2 regions of the Paenibacillus baimaensis genome follow, and region 1 is predicted to be linked to the other one. Evidence: riboswitches for the same ligand, from Rfam matches in the RefSeq annotation. Region 1 holds a riboswitch; the other holds the start of a gene.
The links. A riboswitch is a leader RNA that binds a small molecule or an ion and turns the genes downstream of it on or off. The one in region 1 is predicted to bind cyclic di-AMP.
Positions count from the first base shown of each region.

Region 2: another riboswitch for cyclic di-AMP. It lies ahead of OB236_RS39115 (hypothetical protein); the one in region 1 lies ahead of OB236_RS00125 (C40 family peptidase).

Region 1 is NZ_JAOQIO010000001.1:26,596-34,788, reverse strand. It holds gene OB236_RS00140 (DoxX family protein) at 1-139, shown strand, start outside; gene mobA (molybdenum cofactor guanylyltransferase) at 245-862, shown strand; gene OB236_RS00130 (hemerythrin domain-containing protein) at 1,056-1,601, shown strand; cyclic di-AMP (ydaO/yuaA leader) riboswitch at 1,719-1,861, shown strand; gene OB236_RS00125 (C40 family peptidase) at 1,861-2,706, shown strand; gene OB236_RS00120 (MFS transporter) at 2,900-4,144, shown strand; gene OB236_RS00115 (hypothetical protein) at 4,260-5,435, shown strand; gene gerQ (spore coat protein GerQ) at 5,723-6,175, opposite strand; gene OB236_RS00105 (aldo/keto reductase) at 6,399-7,226, opposite strand; gene urtE (urea ABC transporter ATP-binding subunit UrtE) at 7,420-8,115, opposite strand; gene urtD (urea ABC transporter ATP-binding protein UrtD) at 8,115-8,193, opposite strand, start outside.
Region 2 is NZ_JAOQIO010000125.1:75,135-83,327, reverse strand. It holds gene kdpA (potassium-transporting ATPase subunit KdpA) at 1-680, opposite strand, end outside; gene OB236_RS40290 (potassium-transporting ATPase subunit F) at 764-841, opposite strand; gene OB236_RS39120 (hypothetical protein) at 1,035-1,442, opposite strand; cyclic di-AMP (ydaO/yuaA leader) riboswitch at 1,565-1,762, opposite strand; cyclic di-AMP (ydaO/yuaA leader) riboswitch at 2,269-2,438, shown strand; gene OB236_RS39115 (hypothetical protein) at 2,558-3,019, shown strand; gene OB236_RS39110 (hypothetical protein) at 3,031-4,809, opposite strand; gene OB236_RS39105 (efflux RND transporter periplasmic adaptor subunit) at 4,842-6,092, opposite strand; gene OB236_RS39100 (efflux RND transporter permease subunit) at 6,137-8,193, opposite strand, start outside.

The DNA of each region.
Region 1 (8,193 bases):
TATGGCTGGCACGAATGCAGGACGGTTTGGTATTGACCATTACCTGGCACCATTGGCACGTAAGCTCATAAACAAATACAAAAAAGACAAACCGGTTCATCCGGCAGCGGGCGGTACCCACAAACGAGCGCATGCTTAACTGCACATGGTTGAATGGACATACAAGAGCTGGAGTACAGTCGAGCTTAGCTGTGCTTCCAGCCTCTTTGTATAAGCGGGCCACCATCGAAAGGAGAGGATGGATATGCTGTCAGGAATTATTTTGGCAGGTGGAGACAGCTTGCGTATGGGCGGTGAAAATAAAAGCTTGCTGATCCTGGAAAAGGAAGCCTTGATTCTGCGCCAGATCCGAATCATGCGGGAGTTGTGCAGTGAAGTCATTATTGTGACTAACACCCCGAAGCTTTTCCTACGACTAGTTGATACCTCGGTGAGAATCATTACAGATTATATACCGGGAAAAGGTCCATTAAGCGGAATGCACGCCGGTCTTACGTTATCCCGTAACCAAAGCGCCTGGGTAGTAGGATGCGATATGCCATTTCTATCACCTGCTGCGGCTGAACTGATGCTGCGCAAAAAAAAGAGAGGATTGGACGCAATCATCCCCTGGTTACAAGGTGTCATGCATCCTCTCCATGCTATTTATGACAGGGACTGTGCGGGGCACATTTGGACATTATTGAAACACCAGGATACAGAATTATCCTCTTTGAGGAAGGGCTTATTATGGCAGGAAGCAGTTGAGTCCGAGTTCCAATCAGATGGCATCGATTGCAGCTTTGTGACCACGATTAAGACAAGGGATGATTACTTTCTTGCGCAACAGCATCTGGAGAAGACTAAGGTGCGGTCCGGATAAATATACATGATAGTAAAGGTGAAAAGCGAAGCTTCATGACAGAACCCAAAAGATTACGCTTACGATGCTGGTTTTCGCTAAAGCGAAAACCTTAGGATTATGCTTACGATGCCGGTTTCACTAAAGTGAAACCCTATAGATTATGCTTACGATGCCGGTTTCACTAAAGTGAAACCCTGAGGAGGAATCAGCAATGAACATGTATCAAAAGACGCGAGTAGAGATGACTAAGGCACCGATGACAGCCATATCGGAAGGGCTGGAGCGATTGAAGCAAGAGCATGGGGAGCTCAAGCAGGTTTTAATGGAAATGGAAAAACAAGCGAAGCAGGTTGAGTCCGCACCTGAGCGATTTGGAGCACTGCAGTCGCTGCTGAATTTAAGACTATGGGCACTCGCATTTCGGGAAGAGCTTGAGCGGCATTCCAATTGGGAGGAGCTTGAGCTGTTTCCTTTCCTGACTTCTTATATAGAGCGTAAAATGTCTCCCTCCATAATGCCTTCCTTCTGGTCGTTAGAGAAAGATCATGAGCTGGCTGATGAGCATATGCAGGCTTTCCTGAGGTCGGTTCATTTGCTAAAGGCAAATCCGGAGGCTATGGGCTACAATCAGGCCGCTGCCTATCTGATTCAAGCTTGTCACATTTTGCAGGAGCATTTGGCTAAGGAAGAACAGCTTGTTTTTCCTTTGACCCAGCAGGTTTTGGACGATATCAATAGAGCGGCAGCCAACCATTAATTGCTATTGAATTGGTAAAAATATGTCGAAAAATAAAATAAATATGTAATTAATTGTTAAATAATTCCGAATGGTCGTTTAAAGAATTTGAAATTTGGGTAAAGGTTGTGCTACTCTGTTAAAAAAAGGCCGAATCCAGTTCATCACAAGAGCTGGTACGGGGGATTCTTTACATGGGGTGAATGTTCGTCTGTCTCGAACTAGGGAAAACCTCTTCCCGAATCCGTCAACTAACCTCGAAGGCCGCAGGAGGAACAACTTGATATTATTACGGAAGAAGTTTATTTGGTTTTTCGCTTTTTTTACGTTTGGTCTGTTGGCTGTTATGCATGCAGGAACTGCTCAGGCAGCGTCAGATGAGGTCAGGATACAAATTAATGATTACCTAGTGACCTTCCCTGACGCCAAGCCCTACATCGATGGCAGCAGTAATTTGCAGGTGCCTCTAAGACTGCTGATTGAACAGTTGGGATACCAGATGGAATGGAGCAAGAATGAACAGGCGATACAGGTTACGCTGAGCAGCAAGCAGCAGAAGGTCGTATTGCAAACGGGAGATCGTCAAGTGCTTGTGAATGGAAAGAGCGTTACCTTGGAATCACCTCCGTTGTTGTCTCAGCAAACGGTGTATGTACCTTTTCGATTCGTATCGGAAACGTTTGGCTATCAAATTCAGTGGGATGCGGTCAACAAGCTGGCGATCATAGATGCGGATGGTCAGTATCATGCTCCGGTCTGGTACGCACCTAAGCCCAAGGCATCGATCCTGCAATCCGCATATAACTATTTAGGTGTTCCTTATGTGTGGGGAGGCAGCTCGCCGAATGGATTTGATTGCTCAGGATATGTGGGCTATATTTTTCAGCTAAGCGGAGTTCAATTGCCCAGAACATCGGCAGAGATGTACAGTTCGGCAGGCACTCGGGTTATGGATATTCAAGAAGGTGACTTGGTGTTTTTTGCTGAAGGGCGAAGAACCTCTCATGTAGGTATTTATATTGGTAATGATCAATTCATCTCGGCCACTTCCTATGGTGGTGTCACGGTTGCCAGCTTGAACAGCGGTTATTGGGGTTCCAGATACATAGGGGCAAAACGGCTGTAGCAGAGGCAGCAATCATATCGAATTATTCAGACCTGCCGAAAGGCGGGTCTTTTGTGTTAATATCAGACTATATAGTTTTCAACGGAGCCGAACAGAGTTCAAGAAAAGCATCCTCTACGACATGAATGCAGCCTTATAGGAATAAGCATAGATTCAGTTGGTTTTTAGTCTGAATGTAAAAGAGGCGAGTGCGTTGTTCAATAAACTGCAAGGGAACGCCCGCGGATGTTTGATTTATGAGCCGATGTTCATAGTCCCTTATAGTCTATATCTCACCTATGCTTCCATCTACATGCTGGAGCTTGGAATTACGGAGACCGAAATTGGGCTGGTGACTTCACTAGGGCTTGTGCTGCAAATATTCACTTCATTAATCAGCGGCTATTTAACGGATCGCATGGGACGCAAGCGAGCACTGTTGATCTATGATTTGGTTAGCTGGAGTGTGGCTACGCTGCTGTGGATGACAGCCCAGAACGTCTGGTTTTTTGTGATAGCGGCAGCGTTCAACAGCTTTCAAAAGGTACCCAATACCGCGTGGTACTGTTTGCTCGTTGAAGGGACACATCCTAAGGATCGTGCTTATATTTTCTCAACGCTGCAATTTATTAGTGTGGCAAGTGGATTGCTCGCACCGCTGGGAGGACTTCTGGTAGAGCGTTACACATTGATTTCTGCCGAGCGAATGATGTATGGATTAGCCTTTGTCAGCATGACGGCGATGTTTATTTGCCGCCACTTTGCGACCTACGAGACCGAAATCGGGATCAGGAAAATGAAGGAGCATGCCTCTTTTCAATGGAAAGCGCTTTTACAGGAGTACATAAGTGTATTGAGGGCGATTGTCGCGAACAAGGCGCTTCTGCTCGTATTCGGTATTTATGTACTGTATCAATTTCAGCTGACGATGCGCAATACCTATTTATCGATTTATCTGGTGCAGTCGCTGCAATTCGATGCGGTTTGGATTGCCTGGCTGCCTGCTGTGACGTCCGTAGCGACTTTACTGCTGCTGTTCTTCTATATACCAAGATTAAATCGGGATCGCATGAATACGTATATGTTGGTCGGCCTGTTCATTTGCACGGCAGCTTATATTATACAGATTGTGACGCCGCCCGGCGCAGTCATGCCGATCCTGTTCAGCACGGTGTTCACGGCAGCAGGCAGTATTATTGTGTACCCGAACTTGGAGGCAGCTGTACAGAATGCTATTGATGATGATAAGCGAGCAAGTATTTTTTCTATTTTATCTGTACTGATTCTGATCTTTATTTCACCCGCAGGTTTGATTGGCGGTTGGACCTATTCGATCGATCCGAGGCTTCCTTTTATCCTTATCATCGCCGCATTTATATGGAGTGCTGTCCTGATGCTGCTGTATATCCAACAAACCGGGAAATCTGCCAACATGGAGAATACAAGAAAAGAAGGATAAGCAGGAAATATGTCAATTAATGCCGAATATCTTGTGGACACCAAATAAAAGATTTTGATTGATCTGGCGAGTATTGTATACTTGTTGGTAACATGACACGGGGGTTGAACTTACAATGAGTCAAGACGTCAACGGCTTGGGCCGTCATTATTTACAAGCAGAGTCCTATGGTGCTTCTGCATTCTGTTTTTATCGTGCAATACTTGAGGATCCTAACAATGGCAACGCTTGGAATGGACTTGTGCTTTCACTTAGCTTAATGCGTCGTGAAAACGATGCGCAGACGATTTTGGCCCGATTTGCCCGACACCCACTGCCTTATGACAAGGATATGGTGACCTTTGCCTTGATGATGTATCAGCAAAGCCCATTAGCGATGTCGGAGTGGGTACGTGCGATGTCGATAAGGTTTGGCGTCAATGCCCAGGAGCGGGAAGCTTTTACACAAATGGCTGAGGATTTGGAGCTTAATTACACTGATTTGGTATCACGCCATGGGGAAGAGGTATTAAAGGAGCAGGGTATGTTCAGCCTGGAAGAGTTTGCGGATCGCAAGATCGAGCTGGACTGGTTGATGTCAGAGCCGATTGACACGGTATACGGAGTGATTCAAACATGGCTGGAAGACCCGGAATCAGTGTTATCCGCGGTTAGAATGCTGTGTATGATGCCGGATGTGCGTAGTGAAAAGCTGCTGCGCAGAGTATGCCGCAATGAAGAAGTGGATGGCAAAACAAGAACCCATGCGCTGCTCGCACTTCGGTGGCTCGGAGTACGAGGCAATGCCCGTATACATAAGATGGAGGAATCGTTCGTTATCAATCTGGACAATCCTGTACCTGAATTAACGGTATCGGTTCCAACTGCTTACAAACCTGTCCTGGACCGAATGAAGCTTTGGATTGCGAAGCAGCAGGGTGTCGTAACGGAAGAGGAGTACGAACAACACGCTTCTACGGACGAAGTGGATCTTCCAGCCGAGCTCGCTGACAAGCTGGAGCAAGCGGACGTTCCAAGTGTTCTTCAAGAGGTAGTGCATGCCCTGATTCGATCCGCTTACGACCAATATTATCCACTCGTTCCCGGTATTCGCGGAACCCGTCAATGGAGCATAGCACTGCTTATGCTTATGAAGGACTATGCGGTAGGTGTCATGAACGCTTGGCCTTATGGCGAGATCGAAAAGGATGAGACCGCAGTATTGCATCGCAATTGGATCATCAGCGCAAGCCGTGACTTTTATGATAATATCGAAATTGCCAGAAAGCTGCGCGAAAGCCAGCTTGGATAAGCCCAGTCAAATACGAAAGCACATGCCAAAGAACCTTCATCTGAAGGTTCTTTTTTAAGACGTGTTCCCAGCGCCCCGTCTCATCCATTGAACACGACTTCAACAACGTCTGGAACCCCATACCCATACCCATACCCATGTCCTTGCCAACGCACCAAAGTATGGCTTTAGACAAGTACTTGCCTCTGACTTTCATTCGACGCAAAACAAAAAAAGCCTTATCCCAAAAGAATTTCGGGATAAAGCCTTCGAATGGGAAATACACACCTATGTCATGCCTGAAATGATCAACGTGCTGGCAAGGGGTTTCCATAAGGATACGTATAGTTCAATTCCTCGTCAAACGTGATGTAGTCCAGATTGACCATTAATAGCAAATAACGCATTCCTGTTTTGGGATCACTGATGATGATATGATCTCGTCCGGCTGCTTCCAGTCTGCCTTTGAATATTTTGGCATTCCATTCACTGTTGTTCTCGTAGGTCATGTAGATTGTGGCTGTCTTGCCAAGGTTTAATCGTAAAATATTCTCGATGAAGGACTGTTCCAGAGGCAGCAGGCCGGGTACAGTTGGCGCCCCTTGTGACGGAGCGGTAGGCGCACCGGGGATGTAGGAACCGCTGGGTCCGGCAGGGGGGAACTGGCCCATCTGGTTTTGTGATGTCCCCATAGGCACTTGAACATATCCAGGATAACCGGTGTACGGTGTTGTGCCGCTTCGATATGGATAGTTAATCATTAACGTATTCCTCCTTCATATGGCTCATGCCTCTTCTATATTTATAAGTATTATTATGGCTTGGACGATTAGTACTAGTTGATGAAAAAAAACATGCTTTTTTGAGACAGCCTGTATCACAGTTCGGCTGTATTTGAGACTGCAGCAGCAAGAAAAGAGCCAACGTCCACCTATTATAAAAGGTGAATGTTGGCTCTTTACTTTAATGTGAAAATCAAAATGTTTAGAAATTGAAATTGTCCGGATCAGGTCCGAAGCGATGGTTCTCGTTCAAGGCATCGAGCAGAGCAGAGTCCTCGGCTGATAAAGTGAAATCAAAGATCGCCGCATTTTCCTGGATTCGTTTGGGATTGACGGATTTGGGAATCACGACGATTCCATGCTGAAGTCCCCAACGAAGAATGATTTGCGCCGCAGATTTGTTGTACTTGTCAGCGAGCTTGACAAGCACGGGAATATCCAGATTCCCTTGCATTAATGGGCTCCAGGCTTCAACCTGAATCTTATGAGACTGGCAGAAGCTGCGCAGCTCCAGCTGAGTTAGACGGGGATGCAGCTCGATTTGGTTGACCATCGGCACAATTTCGCTCCCCTTGATGACGTCCTCCAAATGATGCACCTGGAAGTTACTTACACCTATAGCTCTGACAGCGCCGTCTTTATAGAGCTTCTCCATGGCACGCCAGGTGTCTTTATATTTGCCTTTTACCGGCCAGTGAATCAGGTATAGATCGATTACATCCAGACCGAGTTTTTTACGGCTCTCATCAAATGCTTGTAAAGTAGAATCATAGCCTTGCGAGGCGTTCCAGACTTTAGTGGTAATGAATAGCTCTTCACGTGCGATTCCACTTTCCTTGATGCCAATACCGACACCATCCTCGTTGCCATAGGCTGCTGCTGTATCGATGCTGCGATAACCTGCTTGAATAGAGGACTTCACGGCATTAATGACCTCGTCGCCATCCTTGGTTTTCCAAACGCCCAAGCCTAGTACCGGCATTTTAATTCCATTATGTAACTCTACGCTCTCCGTAATAGATACAGTCATCGTATTCATTCCCTCCAAGAGTTTTGTTCGCTAAGCAGAATCTTATTTTCTGAATCTTCTGCCGGTTCCCATTATAACACTGTGCACTGTGAATGGAAAATTCTACTGTGACCCAAGTACCCACTGAAAATATGGATAAAAGGCAAAAGAAAAACAGCTCGCATGTGCCGCGGCTGTAATTTTTTTGTATGAGTTAGACGGCAAGATGTTTCTTTACCTGCTCCTCGCTGAGTGTAGAGGAGTTTCCTTCGGCGACGATTACACCTTTATCCAGAACGTAATAGTAATCAGCAATGCTTGTGGCAAAAGAAAGGCTTTGTTCGACGAGAAGCACCGACATTTGTTTGCTTGCTTTTATCGTTTCGATGACGTGTTCAATTTCCATAACGATCGAAGGCTGAATACCCTCCATGGGTTCGTCGAGCAGCAGCAGCTCGGGTTCAGACACTAAGGCTCGTGCGATGGATAGCTGCTGCTGCTGCCCTCCACTCAGGTCTCCACCCTTACGGCGTATCATTTCCTTGAGTACAGGAAACATCTCATATACGTTGTCAGGTACCTTGCTCTTGCGTATACGGCTTGCTTCCAGACCGAGCATCAGGTTCTCCTCAACGGTCAGCTGTGGAAAAATATCGCGTCCTTGAGGGACGTAGCCGATGCCACTTTTGGCTCTTCGATCCGGAGGGAATGGAGTCATATCCTTCGGCCCATAATGGATCGATCCTTTTTTGGGTTTGATAAGGCCCATAATGGTTTTCATTAATGTTGTTTTGCCTACGCCATTACGACCCATCAGGCAGATCACTTGCCCAGGCTCTACCTTCATCGTAACGTTCCGCAGAATCATGCTTTCCCCGTAACCCGCCTCCAGTTCATGTATATTCAGCATTATCGCTCACCCCGCCTTCCCAAATATACCTCGGCAACCTTATCATCATTTTGAACTTCCTGCATCGTACCTTCGCAA
Region 2 (8,193 bases), on a different contig from region 1:
TGCTTGATCGATTCCAGTGCCGCCACCGGTCCGATAGCTATTTGCTGCTCGGCCCCCTCCAGCGTTGTTGCGGTTATTGTAGGCTGCAAAGTCAGCGGAACCTGAAGAGCCACAAGCAGAAGAGTCACTACAAAAGCAAACGGGAAAAATACACGAATATGCGCTTTTACAAAATCCTCGAAAAAATTGCCTATCGTTTCCCCTTTACTCGTAATTCCTCTGACAAAGGCAATGGCTACGGAAAACCCGGTTGCTGCCGAGGTGAACATCATCATGATAATGACAGCCATCTGTGAAAAATACGACAAGCCCGACTCCCCGCTGTAATGCTGCAGATTCGTGTTGGTCATAAAGCTGATGACCGTATTGAAGGTCAGCGTTTCTTCCATGTTGTCAATCCCGTTCGGATTAAGCGGCAAATATTTTTGCAGCCTCAAAATCAAATAGCTTATGGCCACGAGTACGATATTCGTAACAATAAAACTGAGCGCGTAGGTTTTCCAGGTCATACCCTTTCGTTCCTTTAAACCAATCATTGCAAAAATCGGTCTTTCGATGAACCCGAACCACTTATCAGTCCGATTCGCTTCATTAGAGAATACGTTATAGAGATAGGTGCCTACAGGTTTAACCAACAGCACCAAAATGACAATAACGACGGTAATTTGCAAAATGCCCATTTGTTTGTTTCCTCCTTAGAGTTTTGCTTTAGCAAAACTTTCTTCGTAAGCATGTGCTGAGTTTTCGTAAGAAATTTAATAAATCAAAATTTTTCTGGATTAACCAAGGCGTAGGCCAGATAAAGAAAAATAAATACTGTGAAAATAATGACAACAATCATAAACGCTCGCCTCCTGAGTCTTCAATAACTCGCCCGCACCACAACAAAAATCCACTGAACAGCGTGTAAGCAATGGCTAGCATCAGTACCATATATAGATCCAACATGGTTACCCCTCCTAATAGCTTCCTTTAGGAAGCTTTCTTCGTAAGCATTATCTGAGTTTTGCATATACATTATTAGAAGCTTGCCCTTACTTCACATGTGTTTGAATTAAAAAGGAAACATCCTCGCTCGTCGTATGAATCACATAGGCAGCGCCGAGTCCTTTGTAGACCAGACGCGGATTACTCGTATGGGTAATGACATAAATAGGCTTGGAGGTCCATCTGCGGCACATTTGAATATAACGGCAGCACAGATTCAGGCTTCGCTCAAAAATAAACACCTTCCCGATAGTAAACTCTGGAAGAGTCCAGTTGATTTGTTCTGTAGTATCTACCATTACAATATTTTTTACACCAATATTGACCAGTCTTTGCTTTTCTCCCTGGTTGTTGGCAATAGCTGCAAAACGCAAGCCTTGCTTCAGCAATTGAAGGATGAAGCCTTCTCCCGTTTTATTGGGTGCCGAAACCAAAATGACTTCCTGTTGTTCCATTTCAATCTTCCTCCTATGATGTCAAAAAGGAGACAACAAAAAGAAGCCTACGAAAAGAGCGGAACTCTTCTCGTGGCTTCTGAAAACACAGTTATACAAACCGTGTCTTACGCACGACAATTGTTGCCTCTCCCTATACGCTTACGAGGTTAGCTGTCGGATTCGGGCTAGAGAGTAGCCCTACCCCAGGGCATCGAAGATGCCCAGAGGATTCACCCCATGAAGCTCGTGTATCTGACTACGAATTAACGAATCAGGGATTACGCGCTTCTTTGGTTCCCCCGTTCCTTTTAAATTCAAGGACTCAGCGATAAAGTGCATGTTTCATTTTCAATTACAGACGATCCCTACAAATCTACATTTCATATATACCTCATGGTCGTTGAACACGATCACAAGCTTCATCATCCTCTCTCATAAAAACGACGCTCTCGTTCCCCTATGAACCGGTTCATAGGGCTGAAGATGTTCAGCCGTTACTTGGAAAACTTTGTTTGGAATCATGAGATGTATCATACGCCAGCCGCTTAACACTGTAAATAAATACCGCACGGCATACAAGGCTATAATTGACTTGCATAGCATCCAAATCCTTTTCATGCTCTCGATATCTGCATCCATCTCTCGATATCTCCATTTTACGAAGAAATATTCAAATACCCAGCATGAGCTAGCATAGATATAGATAATAAAGGGAAATCAGGATTGATTCCGCTTTCATCGAGCTTTTAAGCAAAAAAGGCTTAATTATGATGCGGATTGGGGTTTTACATTATTTAACGCCCAGCGTATGATACATTTCATTAACTTAACAACTCCATATCATCCATTTTCAACGCTTAATTCCCATATAGGGAAACGGGGGACCCAGTTTAAGCTATTTATGATAAATAGCTTATAGGGGTGAATCCTCTGGGCATCTTCGATGCCCGGGGGTAGGGCACTCTCAAGCCCGAATCCGACAGCTAACCTCGTAAGCGAATTGAGAGAGAAGCACACTCGTGTCTCCCTGACCTTATTTATTCATGCAAAGGAAGCCCGAGAGTAGAGTTTCTCTGCTCTCGGGCTTCCTTTGGTTTGTCCAAATTCAAAAAATGTAGAGGAGTGCAAGTATCATGCTAAAGCTCGCCGACCCATTGACCGTACCCACTGAACATTCCTTGGTACCCTACAAAATCGGTTCCATGGAGATTTACCAATTTGATTGTCTTCTATTGAAAAGCCGAATCTCGCAAATCACTTCCAATGGCTCCTGCGGATTATTGAAAATATCCAGCCGCGGATGGAATGGTTGGGCAGAATGGAATCTCCCCTGCTGCGGCAATAAATTCGACCTGATCCAATGGGCTTCGGTTTTAATCAAATTAAAGGGACTTTCCATTACCGATGCGTTTGCTTTTGTCAATACCAAACAGCAAGCATGGGGAACAGAGCGGTGTGAGTTGGTCAAAGCCGCTTTACATGACCTTGTCACTCAAATCTACAATCAGAATAGCAAGCAGCTACCTGATGCGAATAGTATCATTCTGGAACGATCCAGACTAATCGAACAGTCACGATCTTATTTTTCCTTTTGAGTAGGCTAAGATCACGATCTGCTTAATTCAGTCAATAGACGTTTGGCATCTCCATTTTCCGTTTTGAATATCTCGTATACTTTTAAAGTCAGCGGCGTGTCGAATTGTTCAGAATTTCCGGTAAAGGCAATATTGTTCTCTCCAGTAACCAGGCGTTCCTGCCCAATCAACGATTTCACAGAGGTGCCCACGAGCCTTCCCAATGAATCATGCAGTTCAAATTGAAGCTGCGGGAAGCTTTCATCTACCTGGGTCTCTTTGATGCGTTCAATATCGAAGGAAAACTTGCCTTTATACGTATATTGATGAGTCGCTGAATTGAACAAGAAGGAAATGTCCCAACGTTCGATCGCTACATTAAACGGATACAGACTAAATTTGTCTTCTTTGTCCGGTGCTTGTAAATTCACACTGTAAGCGGCAATCGTTGATTTGTACGGTGCTTGTGCCGTTGTATCCTGAAGCTTTAAGGCAAGCCCCGTTCCAGTCTCGGTCGCTGGTACCACATACGTGTAATTGATGGTCGTTCCGGTGTTGGGCAGTACAGACGTTGCCGCCAGCACTTGCCGTCTGCCACTGTATTGGTAACCTCCGCTGCCGATCAATTCCGTTTGAAACATGGGGATAGCGAGCGGTCGGGCACTTTGGTTATACAAACGGAATTTAGCTGTTACTTGCTTGCTACCTTCATCCTGGTTATCGTTCATATGAAGCTCAACCAATGAAACCTGCAAATCCGGATGGATAAGTTCACTTCGCATATCGAATTTCATGGAGGTGCCTAATGCATAAGCTTCATAATTTTGTGGAGCAGCATCGCCCGGGAGCAATATATTCAGTCTGCCCACTTGATAACTAACCACGTTGGAAGCTCCTGATGTAAAGCTTTCAGCAGTCAACAGATTTAAGCTTAGCAGCTCTGTATCCTGATCGGTTGGAATTGCGTAATGCATATACTTTTCTTCTTTGGCATCCAATTGAATCGTATCTTTCTCTAATCGGCTGCCTATGAACACCTTTTTATCGTTTTTCCCATCTATGGCAAAATCGGGTACGGTTTCCCGTTGACTCGACGGGTTATAAGCCAGTAATTGAACGACATATACATTACCCGTCTTAGTAGATTCCTTATGAATATCTACGGGTGTGTATTCGATTGGGGAATCCAATGCAGGAATCCGGAAAGCGTCAGACCACTTGCGGATCGCAGCCGAATCAGTCATGGACGTATCTACACCATGCCAAGGCTGGATCGTAATCGGGACTGAGGCCATGAGTGTTTCTTTCTTGGGATATACATAGTAATCTACATCCGTCCAATTGACTTCACTAATGGTTATTTTCTCAGCACGATCCAGTACGACCATGTAGCTAATATCGGTTGTGGTCTGGGGCTGTATGACTCTTGGATTCGCTGTGCTTGGCTGCAGCGTATAGGTTATCCCTTTGCTGGTGCGTGCACGAACCTCATAATCGGGAACCTTGGTGATCGAGGTGCTTGTATTTTCCATTTTGATCACAATACCGATCCGGGTACCTCCGAGAATTTCCTCTGTCAAAACACTTTTGATCTGTACATTCAATACATCCGTCAATGGATATACGGCAGCAATGGGTTGAACGGTTTGTGCAGGACTGAGCCTTGAAGCTGTTTGTTCGCTGATGGGTACAGAACTATTCGTTCCCAAGCTCGTGGTTACGGCTACCTCTGCAAAAGCAGGGCTCATGAAGCCAGTGATCGATGCCGATAACACGGCTGATGCTACGATGACGGTTAACCTTCTATTCATTCGTTTCGTTCTCCTCCTGTGACAAACATGGTTTATTGAGCTAGCTGTACTTTTTCTTTATCCTTCAGTTGATTCTGCCCCGAGGTTACCAACGGTTCACCTTCCTTGACACCGCTTATGACCTCTTGATACGTATCACTTAAACGACCCAGCGTGACCTTACGCTTCTCCACGGTATCTCCCGCCATAACAAATACGAAGCTCTCTCCACTTTCACGAACAATACTTAAGGTAGGCACGGTGACTACGATTTGATCCTGATCCTCTGTCAGCAGAACCTGAGCCTTCATTCCCGGCTTGAACTTGCGATCCTGATTGGGCAATTCAAGTTCCAACGAGTAGGCTTTGGATTGGGTGCTGACAACATCAGCCAAATAGCTCACTTTGGCCTTATATTTTTCAGTTGAACCGGATATGTAAAAGGATAGCTCTTGCTTCCCGCGAACTAGCGCCGCCGCCTCTTCGGTAAGCTCAGCTTTGATCTTGATAGGGTCCAGCTGCTGAATTTGTGCAGCACGGAAGCCCGCTGGAAGCATCATGCCAACTTCAATCGGCAAATCCGTCAGCACTCCGCTAACACTTGCTCTCACTTCCATATGCTCCAATGTCCGATCGGCCTCTCGAATTGACACATCCGATATTAGTAAGCCCTGTTCCAGTTGTGATAAGGAATTAGTCGTTTCCAGCGTTTTTTGTTTCTGCTGGCTGCTCTGCAAATCAAGCTTAAGATTGTTTAACTGGGTTTCTATCTGCTCCAGTTGGAATTTCGTAGATAGCCCCAAATCAAAGTCGTTGCGCATTTTATTATAATTCTTATCGGTTTCCTTAATTGCCGCTTCCAGCTTCACGATACCGTTCTGCAAATCCTGCTTGCTGTTAGCCAAATCCTCCCGCGCTTTCACCAGCTGCTCTTTCGTTGAGGATATCGTCACAGTCGCTTTTTCTTTGGATATCAGCACATCGGTTGGATCAAGTCTGAAAATCACTTCACCTTTTTCGACGTTATCTCCACGCTTCTTCAATATTTCCTTGACATCGCCGCCTACCTTGACTGACACATCGAGCTGAATGGAGGAGGCTATATCAGCCACCTGCTCCAAAGGCTCACTTATTTTTTGCTTCGCCACTTTGTTTACCTTAACCTGTTTGAGCTGTACTTCAGTAGCCTGTGCCGGTTGGGCTTTGGGCGTTTCGGAGCAGCCTGCAAGCATGACCGCTCCAACTAACATTAATCCCATAGCTTTTACACCTGTATGAACTGGATTGACCCTAAATGGTTTCATGGAATGTTGCTCCTTTTCGATATATATCTGTCAGCTACTCGTACCTACATGCCTTCTACTGTCGGGGTTTTGGCGACTCGGTTTTCATTTCTGTTCATAAACCGCGAGATTCCGACATTCATTTTATCGATAAGTTCGTAAATCACGGGTACAACAATCAAAGTCAGTACGGTCGAAGTGATCAAACCGCCGATAACAACAACTGCCAAGCCTTTGGAAATCAGTGATCCATCCGAAACACCCAGCGCCAATGGCAGCAAAGTCATCACTGTGGCACCCGCGGTCATAATAATGGGGCGAAGTCTTGTTAAGCCCGCTCTAACCAAAGCATCACGAACCGATAATCCATCAGCGCGAAGCTGCTGTACCCGGTCGATCAGTACGATGGCATTGGTAACAACAACCCCGATCAACATCAAAAATCCAATGAGTGATGTAATATTGATCGACTCGCCTGAAATCAGCAGCGCGATAAGTCCGCCGATCGCAGCCAGTGGTACCGAAAAGAGAATAACAAACGGCGCACTCGCGTTCCCAAAAGCAATAACCATGACGAGATAAACGAGACAAATCGCAGCACCCATGGCAACCGCCATTTGACCAAAGCTTTCCTGAATATCGTCATTAACCCCTTGTGCCTGCGTACGAACACTTCCAGGGAGTTCTACTGTTTTCAAAGCTTCTGTAACTTTGGTGCTCACGCCACCTTTGTCTTTACTTTCGATTTTGGCGGTGATTTTCACATATTGCTCCTGCGTTTCCCTAGTGATCGCTGCCGGTGCCTCTACCTGTTTGATTTTGGCTACATCATTAAGAGCGACTACCGCACCGGTTGAGGTTGTCAGCTGTATGCGCCCCAGCTTTTCCATTGAATTTTTGAAATCATCATCTACCATGACCTTGGTTTCAAAGGTTACATTGTCGAATTTGATATCACCCAGCGGTGCCTCTGCAAGCCACAATCGCACCGTGTCTGTCAGCTGTGCCGAGGATAAACCATACACACGCGCCTTATTTTGGTCTACACTGACAACGACCTGCGTCTTCTTTTCACTCAGACTGTCTTTAATCGTTGTCAGCTCCGGGAATTCCCGCATCTTCGCTTTGACCAACTCGGCACCGGCAATCAGCTGATTCAGGTCTTCACCTTTCAGCAGGTAGGCAAAATCATCTCCAGAGCCCATGCTTGGCGCTAACAGCGCACCTTCAATTTCCGATCCTTTAGGGGTCATCTCTATCATTTTATTCTTAAACGTTTCAGCCATTTCCTTGGCATTGGAGGCCGCTGATACCGAAGCAATAATACTCGCTTTGTAAGGTGTTCGTTCTCCGCTCGTGTTCTGCTGATCATAACCAACCATCGATTCAAAATAGTCAAAGGCCGGTTGTCCAGCAGAATCCTTGGATTCCCGAAGCATCCCTTCGATTTCTTTAACCTTCAAATCCATCGATTCAAAGGAAGTATCCTGTGGCAGCTTCAACGTATACTGAACCTGCTTATTGGTTTCGCTATCCGGCATAAAGGCCATCGGAAGAAAAGGAACCGTTCCTCCTATCGAAATGATAAGCGCCAGTACCGCCGCCAGCACCGTCTTCTTCGGGTTATCGAGCGACCAATTTAATATTTTTTTATAACTGCCACCCAGCTTACCGACCTGCTCTTCATCGTGATGCTTGATCTTATTACTTTTGAGCACCATCAATTTGGCAAGCATCGGAATAACTGTCAATGCGATGATCAGTGAGGACATTAAGGCCACGATCAAGGTAATCGCAAAGGGTCTGAATATATCCCCCAATACACCGCCAACAAAGGTTATCGGTAAAAATACACCTGCAGTTGTAATCGTGGATGAGGTGATCGCCGAAGCTACCTTTGAAGTTGCTATCTTAATAACAGATTCATTACGGTCACTGACCCGCTGCAGTTCACTATAGATATTCTCAATAACAACAATCGAATCATCGACAACCCGGCCAACGGCAATCGTTAAACCGCCGAGCGTCATAATATTGAGTGTAATATCCAGTGATGCCATTGCGCATAATGTAGTTAAGATCGACAAAGGAATTGACACCAATACGATCAAGGTCATACGCA